2 regions of the Thioclava sediminum genome follow, and region 2 is predicted to be linked to the other one. Evidence: riboswitches for the same ligand, from Rfam matches in the RefSeq annotation. Region 2 holds a riboswitch; the other holds the start of a gene.
What was found. Region 2 has a riboswitch for cobalamin ahead of AKL02_RS08640 (hypothetical protein). Riboswitches for the same ligand answer to the same signal wherever they lie in the genome.
Positions count from the first base shown of each region.

Region 1: it holds a riboswitch for cobalamin, as region 2 does, so the genes downstream of both, AKL02_RS11900 (TonB-dependent receptor plug domain-containing protein) here and AKL02_RS08640 (hypothetical protein) in region 2, are expected to answer to the same signal.

Region 1 covers NZ_CP053562.1:2,496,192-2,500,614, forward strand. Annotated here, with positions in the region: gene AKL02_RS11900 (TonB-dependent receptor plug domain-containing protein) at 1-1,675, opposite strand, end outside; cobalamin riboswitch at 1,812-2,005, opposite strand; gene AKL02_RS11905 (DUF475 domain-containing protein) at 2,035-3,081, opposite strand; gene AKL02_RS11910 (DUF1499 domain-containing protein) at 3,194-3,619, opposite strand; gene speB (agmatinase) at 3,616-4,423, opposite strand, start outside.
Region 2 covers NZ_CP053562.1:1,810,850-1,815,272, reverse strand. Annotated here, with positions in the region: gene ppsA (phosphoenolpyruvate synthase) at 44-2,431, opposite strand; cobalamin riboswitch at 2,561-2,763, shown strand; gene AKL02_RS08640 (hypothetical protein) at 2,889-3,194, shown strand; gene AKL02_RS08635 (homocysteine S-methyltransferase family protein) at 3,325-4,374, shown strand.

The DNA of each region.
Region 1 (4,423 bases), 690 kb from region 2:
GGCCGTAATCGGGCTGGCTCTGACGATCGGTGACCACGCGCATATCGGCGGCGAGCGTCAGTTTGTCAGTCACCTGCGCGTCGATTCCGGCGGTCAGCGTATGCCGCCCGAAAGCCGAATTCCACGTCGAGCCGGCAGAAAGGCCGTCGGGGTTCTTCGAGTCCAGATAGGTATAGCCGAGGCTGTAATTGACCATGCTGGAGATCGGCCCTTTCAGGCCCAGCTCCAGCCCCTGCCGCTTGGCGGTGCCCGAGGTCTGGTAATAGCTGTAGGTCGTGTTGCTGTAGTCGATCAGGTCGTCCACCTCGATATGGAACAGCGTCGCGGTCAGCTTATGCGCGCCGAAATCGCGCTCGACCCCAAGGTCGTAGCTCAGCGATTTCTCGGGCTTGAGATCGGGATTGCCCGCATATCCGTCATAAAGCTCGTAGCCCGACGGCGCACGGAACCCGTTGCCCACCGAAGCGCGGAAGAGGGTCGTGGCATCGGCCTGCCAGGTGACGCCGAGACGGCCCGTGGTGTTGCCGCCGAAATCCGAGTGATCGTCATGGCGCGCCGAGGCGGTCACGTTCACCCCGTCCATCGGCGAGAAGGCATATTCACCGAAGACGCCCGTATCCGCGGTCAGGACATCGCCCGTGACATAGGTACCGGTATAGGTTTCCAGCGTGCGATCCGCGCCGAAGGTCACGCGGCCCGGCCCGAGATCGGTCGAGGCTTTCCAGTCGAGTTTGCGGCGTTTGCCCTCGTAGCCGTAGTCATAGACCGGATACCAGCGCGAGGTCGTGTAATAGGTCAGACCGAGCTCGTGATCGAGCGGACCTGTCGTGAATTTCGCGAAGAGACGCCCGCCCCGCTCCTTGTGGATCGTGTATTCGTTGCTGTCCGTGGGCGGCGAGCTGAAGCCGTTGTCGAACTCGCCCCGGTCGTTCTGGGCAAACCCGTTGAAACCGATCAGCAGATTGTCGGAGATGCGCTTCTGCGCGCGCAGGCTCACGCGATCGGCGCGGTAGCCGTCTTTCTCGGTATTGCCGTTCTTCTTGTCGGCCGCCGAAAAACCAGCGGTGTAGACTTTCGACAGCTGGATCGCGAGCTCGTCATCGCCCTTCTTCCAACCGAAGTTATAGGCCGCATTCGCGGTGTGGTAGGAGCCGAGCTCGAACTTGACGCTCTGGCTCACGCCATCCTCGGTCGGGCGCGGCGTGTCGAGGTTGATCACACCGGCGACCGCCTGCCCACCATAGACCGCCGATTGCGAGCCGCGCATGATCTCGACCCGGTCATAATTGAACGTGTTGAACCGGCCCAGATCGGGCAGCACCTGCGGCGCGGATGGGTCGGAGACGTCGATCCCGTCCACCATAACCTTCACGTAGTTCTGCGACACGCCGCGGATGGTGAAGCCGGTCTGCGCGCCCATCGGCCCGCGCGACAGGATGCCGACGCCCGGCGATTGCGCGATCAGATTGGCAAGGCGGGTCTGGCCCGAACGCTCCAGCTCGTTGCGCGACAGCACGGTGACCGCCTGCGCGGTCTTGTCCGACGATTGCGGCTCGAGCGCGCCGTGGTAGATCACGATCTCATCGAGTTGGTAAGGTTGGCTGTCTTGCGCGAGCGCGGGGGCTGCCAGCGCGGTGGTGAGCATCAGGCCCACGGTCAAACGGGTGCGGATCATATCCAATTCCCTCGTATCGCGACTCTGCGGTCGCGTGAACTTCGTATCATAAGTCTTTGGAAATTTGGAATTTCCGCCGACGGTGAGAATGTCACCACTGACGGAAGACCGCCTCCGCTGCGCGCCCGCACAGGCAGAAAGGATGAGCGCCTCGGCAGGTCTCCTGGCTCGCGGGTCTTGGTTTCGGCTGGCCTTCCCGGGTCGCCCCAGTGGCTCAGTCAGCCGTCACTCGCCGCTCACAGTTGCGGGGGCAGCCCCGGAATGAATGCACGCATCGCACCGGGTTCCCTTTTCATCCGCCAAGGCGGAACCGAAGTGCCCCTGCTGTGCCGCGCGCGCCGCAGTCTGTCAAGAAAATTTCAACTCTCGACGGCGGCTCTGCTGCGCCGGTTGAAGCGGATCGAGGACAGCAGCGCGAGCCCGATCAGCCCCGCCCCGATCAGCCCGGTAATCACCTCGGGCACTTCCACCAGCGTCTGCGTGAACATGACGACCGAGAGGATCAGGATCGACCAGAAGGCGCCATTCTCGAGATAGCGGAATTCGCTCAGCGTGTTGCGCTCCACCAGCATCAGGGTCATCGAGCGCACATACATTGCGCCGATACCGAGACCGATGGCGATCAGGAACAGGTTCTGGGTCAGCGCGAAGGCCCCGATCACCCCGTCGAAGCTGAAGGACGCGTCGAGTACTTCGAGATAGAGGAACGCGCCCAGACCCGCCTTGGCCGTCTCGGCAGCGAGATTCGTCCGGTCGAGCACGTGGCTGAGCACTTCGACACCCAGGAAGGTCGCAAGCCCGCAGATCGATGCGAACATGAACTCGTCCTCACGCCCTTCGGGCAGGATCCAGGTGAAGGCCAGAATGACGAGCAGCACGAGGCCGATCTCGAGCCCGCGGATCGAGGCGAGCGCGCGCAACCGGCGCTCCAACGCTCGGATCCAGTCGACCTCTTTGCCCTCGTCGATGAAATAGGTAAGCGCGACCATCATCAGGAAGGCCCCGCCGAAGCCCGCAATCGACAGATGCGCGTCCTCGATGATCTCGGCATATTCCGCCGGGTGTTTCGCGGCCAGTTGCACCGCCTCCCATGGTCCGATCCCGGCGGCGATCACGACGATCAGCAGCGGGAACAGGATACGCATCCCGAAGACCGCGATCAGAATACCCCATGTCAGGAAGCGACGCTGCCATTTCGGCGTCATCTGGTGCAGTTTGTTGGCGTTGACGATCGCGTTGTCGAAGCTCAGCGAGATTTCCAGCACGGCGAGCACCGCCGTGATCATCAGGAAAGAGACCGCGCCGCCAAGCCCGCCGGTCTGGGCAAATCCCAGCGCGAACGACCCGACCAGCCCCGCGATGGTGACGGCGATGGCCCAGGAGAAATAACGGTACATGGTGGTCATGCTGGCTCCGGCTGCATGGAGCCTCACTTAGGCTTCGCCCCTCTCTTCGCAAGGGAGCGCGCCGTCAGAGTTGATCGCTGTGACCCGGCAAGCGCGCCTCGGATCAGCCCCCCTACAGCCCCGCCTCGTCGAGCCAGCCCATGATCCGGGCCTTGTTCACGCCAAGGTCAGATTTGCCGTAGACGAGATGGCCGCGGATTTGCAGCGTGTTGCCCTCGACCCAAAGCGTGGTGACGTCGGGAAAGCCGAAGAAGGCGGAGCGGGTGACATAGGCCACATGCCCCTCATCGACGCTGCCCGCCACCTGTTTCGTGCGCGCGGTGGCGCGGATGATCTTGTCGAGTGCGGCCATCTGCACCAGCGGATCGGAGACCTCGCGGGCCGCCTGAAACCCGCCCGTCTCGGGGTGATCGCCGGGCGCTTTCGCCAAGCCCTCGACCTTGTAGCGCGCAGGGTCGATCGGGGCGAAGCGCACCCAGCCATCGGCTACGGCAACCGCAGCCAACCCGAGCGCGAGGATCGTCACGGCCCGATTCATGCCGCGCCCTCCCGCAGCCCCCAACCGGCCAGCGCGATCAGCTCGGTCGCGACATGGGCGCCCGCGATGGCCGTCACGCCGGTCGGATCGTAGGGCGGAGAGACCTCGACCACATCGCCACCGATCAGGTTGATCCCTTTCAGCCCGCGCAACAGCTCTGCCGCCTGCCAGCTGGCCAGACCGCCCCAGACCGGCGTGCCGGTGCCGGGCGCGAAGGCCGGGTCGAGCCCGTCGATGTCGAAGGTGATGTAACAGGGCTTGTCGCCCACGACCGCGCGGATGCGTTCCAGCGTGGCCTCGACGCCCTCGCGATGCACCGAAGGCGCATCCACGATCGTCACGCCCAGCGTATCGGGATTGTCGGTGCGGATACCGACCGAGACGGTATTCTCGGCTCTCACGACGCCCGACTTGATCGCCTTGTAGAGGAACGTGCCGTGGTCGATCCGGTCCATATCGTCATCGGCCCAGGTGTCGGAATGGGCGTCGAACTGAACGAGCGCGATCTCCCCGTGGGCGGCAGCGGCCGCGCGCAGGATCGGCAGGGTGATGAAGTGATCGCCGCCCAGCGTGATCGGCACGACGCCCGCCCCGAAGATCGCGCCCAGATGCGCCTCGATCCGGCCCGGCACTTCCGGCACATTGGCATAGTCGAAGGGCATGTCACCGTAATCGACGATGGCGAGTTCCGAGAACGGGTCGTAACCCCAGCCATAGGGCGCGTCGAACGCCTGCAGCGTCGAGGCTTCGCGGATCGCCCGCGGCCCGAAACGCGTACCGGGGCGGTTCGTCACCGCCTGATCG
Region 2 (4,423 bases):
CCCGAGACGGTTAACGGAAGCGTCCCGCGGGTTCACGGTCGGGTCAGCGCTGACCTTCCGCCTCGGCAACATGGCCTTTGACCTTCAGGAAACTGTCCGGGGTCACCGAGATCGAGTCGATGCCGAACTCCACCAGCCTGCGGGCGAATTCCGGGTAGTTCGACGGTGCCTGACCGCAGAGCCCGACCTTCGCGCCCACGCCATGCGCTCTTTCGATGACGCTCCGGATCATCCACTGAACGGCGGCGTGCCGTTCGTCGAACAAGGGCGCGAGCCGGTCGCTGTCGCGGTCGATGCCCAAGGTCAGCTGCGTCAGATCGTTCGACCCGATGGAGAAACCGTCGAACCGCTTGGCGAATTCCTCGGCGAGGATGACGTTCGAGGGCACTTCGCACATCACGTAGATCTGCAGCCCGTTCGATCCGCGCACCAGCCCTTCCTCGGCCATCACCGCCAGCACGCGGTCGGCTTCTTCGGGCGTGCGGCAGAACGGAACCATCACCAGCACATTGTCGAAGCCTGCCTCTTCGCGCAGCCGCCGGATCGCCCGGCATTCGAGCCGGAACCCCTCGACATAGGCGGGATCGTAATAGCGCGAGGCGCCGCGCCAGCCGATCATCGGGTTGGATTCCACGGGCTCGAATTGCCGCCCGCCCAGGAGGTCGGCATATTCGTTCGTCTTGAAATCGCTCAGCCGCAGGATCATCGGGTTCGGATAGGCCACGGCGGCGATCCGGGACAGGCCAAGCGCCAATTGATCGACGAAATACTCGGCCTTGTCCTCGTATCCCCTCGTGAGCGTCTCGATTTCCTCCCGCACCTCGGCCTCCCGGATATCGGAGAAATGCATCAGCGCCATCGGATGGACCCGGATCGTGTTCGAGATCACGAATTCCATCCGCGCGAGACCGACACCGTCGATCGGCAGCCGCCACCAGCGCGCGGCGATGGCCGGGTTGGCGAGATTGAGCATGACCTTGGTCTTGGTCTCCGGCACCGCATCGAGGTTCAGATCTTCGACCGTGAACTCGGCAAAGCCATCATAGACCCGGCCCTCGTCCCCTTCGGCACAGCAGACGGTCACCTCCTGCTCGTCATGCAGCACATGGGTCGCATCGCCACAGCCGACGATGGCGGGCACGCCTAATTCGCGACTGACGATGGCGGCGTGGCTGGTTCTGCCGCCGTGATCAGTGATGATGGCCGAAGCCCGTTTCATCACGGGCACCCAGTCGGGGTCCGTTGTCGAGGTGACAAGCACCGAGCCGTCCACGAAATCGTCGATATCCTTGACGTCTTCGATCAGGCAGACACGCCCGGTCGCGACCTGTTCGCCGACCGACAGACCGCTGACGACGACCGGACCGTGCGTGCCGATGGTATAGCGCCGCAGTGACCCCGCAGAGACCCGAGATTGCACCGTCTCAGGGCGCGCCTGTACGATGAACAGCTTCCCCGTCACACCATCCTTGGCCCATTCCATATCCATCGGCTGGCCGTAATGCGCTTCGATGGTGGACGCTTGCTGCGCGAGGTCGAGCACCTCGTCATCCGACAGGACGAACTTCCCGCGCTCGGCTTTCGATGTCGGCACGTTGCGCACCGGGTTCGGGGCGTCCGGCCCGGCATAGATCATCTTGATCTCTTTCGCCCCGAGCTTCTTCTCGATGATCGGTTTGATGCCGGCCTTGCCAAGGAACGGTTTGTAGACCTGAAACTCGTCCGGCGTGACCGCGCCCTGCACGACATTCTCGCCCAAGCCCCAGGCCGCGCTGATCAGCACGACCTTGTCGAAGCCGGTTTCGGTGTCGATCGAGAACATCACGCCCGACCCGCCGATATCGGAGCGCACCATCTGCTGGACGCCCACGGAGAGCGCCACATCGAGGTGATTGAAGCCACGGAGCTTGCGGTAGGTGATCGCGCGGTCGGTGAAGAGCGAGGCATAGCACTTGCGACACGCGGTCAGAAGCTCCTCTTCGCCCGCCACGTTGAGATAGGTCTCCTGCTGACCGGCAAAGCTGGCATCGGGAAGGTCTTCGGCCGTCGCGCTCGAGCGTACGGCGACGGAGACCTCAGGCACCCCTGCCCGCTTCGACAGATCGCGGTAAGCCTCCCGGATCGCGGCCTCGGTCGAGTCGGGCCAGTCCCCGGCCACAATGGTGTCGCGAATGCTCTGCCCCGCGACGTGAAGGCTGATCTTGTCGGCATCGTAATCCGCGAGATAGCCCGCGATGGCCTCGGTCAGATTGTTCTCGTCAAGGAACATCCGATAGGCGTCGGAGGTGGTGGCGAAGCCCGGCGGAACCTGAATGCCCTTGGCGCCCAATTCCTGCACCATCTCGCCAAGCGATGAGTTCTTGCCGCCCACAAGCGCGACGTCCTCTCGGCGTAAACTATCGAAAGGAATGACTTCTTTCTTCGTGGCCATCAGCGCGCCTCCCCTGTTTGCACCTGCGGGCACTTTATCGCAGAGGCGCATTTCGACCTTGATCTCCGTCAACGCCGGGCCCGCTTGTCCCACATCCCCCAATCCGTTCTGGACAGCGCCGAATTTTCCTGCGATCAAATCCGGGATGGTGTCCGGCCCCAAAGGGTCGGCTGAAAAGGGAACACGGTGCGGGCGATGCCCAACTCCGTGACTGCCCCCGCAACTGTAAGCGGCGAGCGCCACCGGAAACGCCACTGACCTGCAAAGGTTGGGAAGGTCCGGTGAAGCTACGACCCGCGAGTCAGGAGACCTGCCATCTCGGATGCGCGCCTAGCGCATCTCGGTCACCTTAAACCCGGGCGGGGTGCCCTGGGACGGAGAGACGAGAGATGGACCAGATCGGATCTCGCATATCGCCGTGCCGCGACCACTCCCGCCCTTTTGCGCGGAGGGCGCGATGCTTTTGGAACGAACGCTTTCACTGCTACAACTCGATATAGGACCGATCTCGCCGCTGCGTGCGCGTGAGCTGGGCACGCTGGGCTATATGGAATGGCTCGGCACGCTGCCGGGCGACATGCCCTATGCGAAGGCGGCGATCGTCGCCCATATGCAGGCCTATCCGCACTCGCTGATCTCGCCCGCGGTGGAGGTGTTCTGCGAGCTCCTGCTGGAGTCGCTGACCCCGCAGCCTTTCGCCTTGCCGATCGAAATGCCGCCGCCGGTGCGGCGGGGCGGCGCACGCGCCCGACGCGGCCTCTAACCCGTTTTTCGTCTTGCGGTCGCATGCTGCGGCCCGGCCGAGGACCATTGCAGCAGGAAACGGCACTCCGTTTCTTGTGAGGCTCGGCTTTTCCAAACGATGGTCATGGATGAACTGAGAGGATCTCTCCATGAATGACAACAAACTGACCCGTCTGCTCGACGCGCGCCCGGTGATCTGCGCCGAGGGCTTCCTGTTCGAACTGGAACGGCGCGGCTATCTGACCGCCGGGGAATTCGTGCCCGAGGTGGCGCTCGAATACCCGCAGGCGCTGCGCAATCTGCATGTCGATTTCCAGCGCGCCGGCAGCGATATCGTCGAGGCCTTCACCTATAACGGCCACCGCGAGAAGATGCGCGTGATCGGCAAGGAAGACCTGCTGGAGCCGCTCAACCGCGCGGCGCTGAAGATCGCGCGCGAGGTCGCCAATGCGAAGACCGGCAACCTGATGGCGGGCAATATCTCGAACACGAATATCTGGGATCCGGCCGATCCGGCGCGGCAGGCCGAGGTGCGCGCGATGTTCGACGAGATGATCGGCTGGGCGGTCGAGGAAGGCGCGGACATTATCATCGGCGAGACCTTCTACTACGCGGGCGAGGCGCTCTGTGCTCTGGAAGCCGCGAAGTCGTCGGGGCTGCCGGTGGTGCTGACCCTCGCGCCGATGGCGGGCAACGAGATGATGGACGGGGTCGGCATCGTCGAGACCTGCCAGCAGCTTGAACAGGGTGGCGCCGATGTCGTCGGGCTGAACTGCTTCCGCGGGCCGCAGACGATGATGCCTTGGCTGCGTAAAGTGCGCGCGGCGGTAAGCTGCCATGTCGGCGCCCTGCCCGTGCCCTACCGGACCACGAAGGAGGAGCCCACCTTTTTCAACCTGTCCGATCACAACGGCTGCACCTGCCCCTCGCCGCACGGTCGAACCTTCCCGACCGCGCTCGATCCGCTGGCCTGCAACCGCTACGAGATCGGCGCCTTCGCGCGTGAGGCACAGGCGATCGGGGTGAATTATCTCGGCGTGTGCTGCGGGGCGAGCCCGATGCATATCCGCGAAATGGCCGAGGCCGTGGGCCGCGAGACCGAGGCCAGCCGCTTCTCGGAGCGCATGGAGAACCACTTCATGTATGGCCAGAATGCCCGCCTTCCGGCGCATATCCGGGCGCTTGGCGACGGCGCCTGAGGCGTGACACCGCCCTGTCGCGCGAGAGTTTCGCGCGGCAGGGAAAACT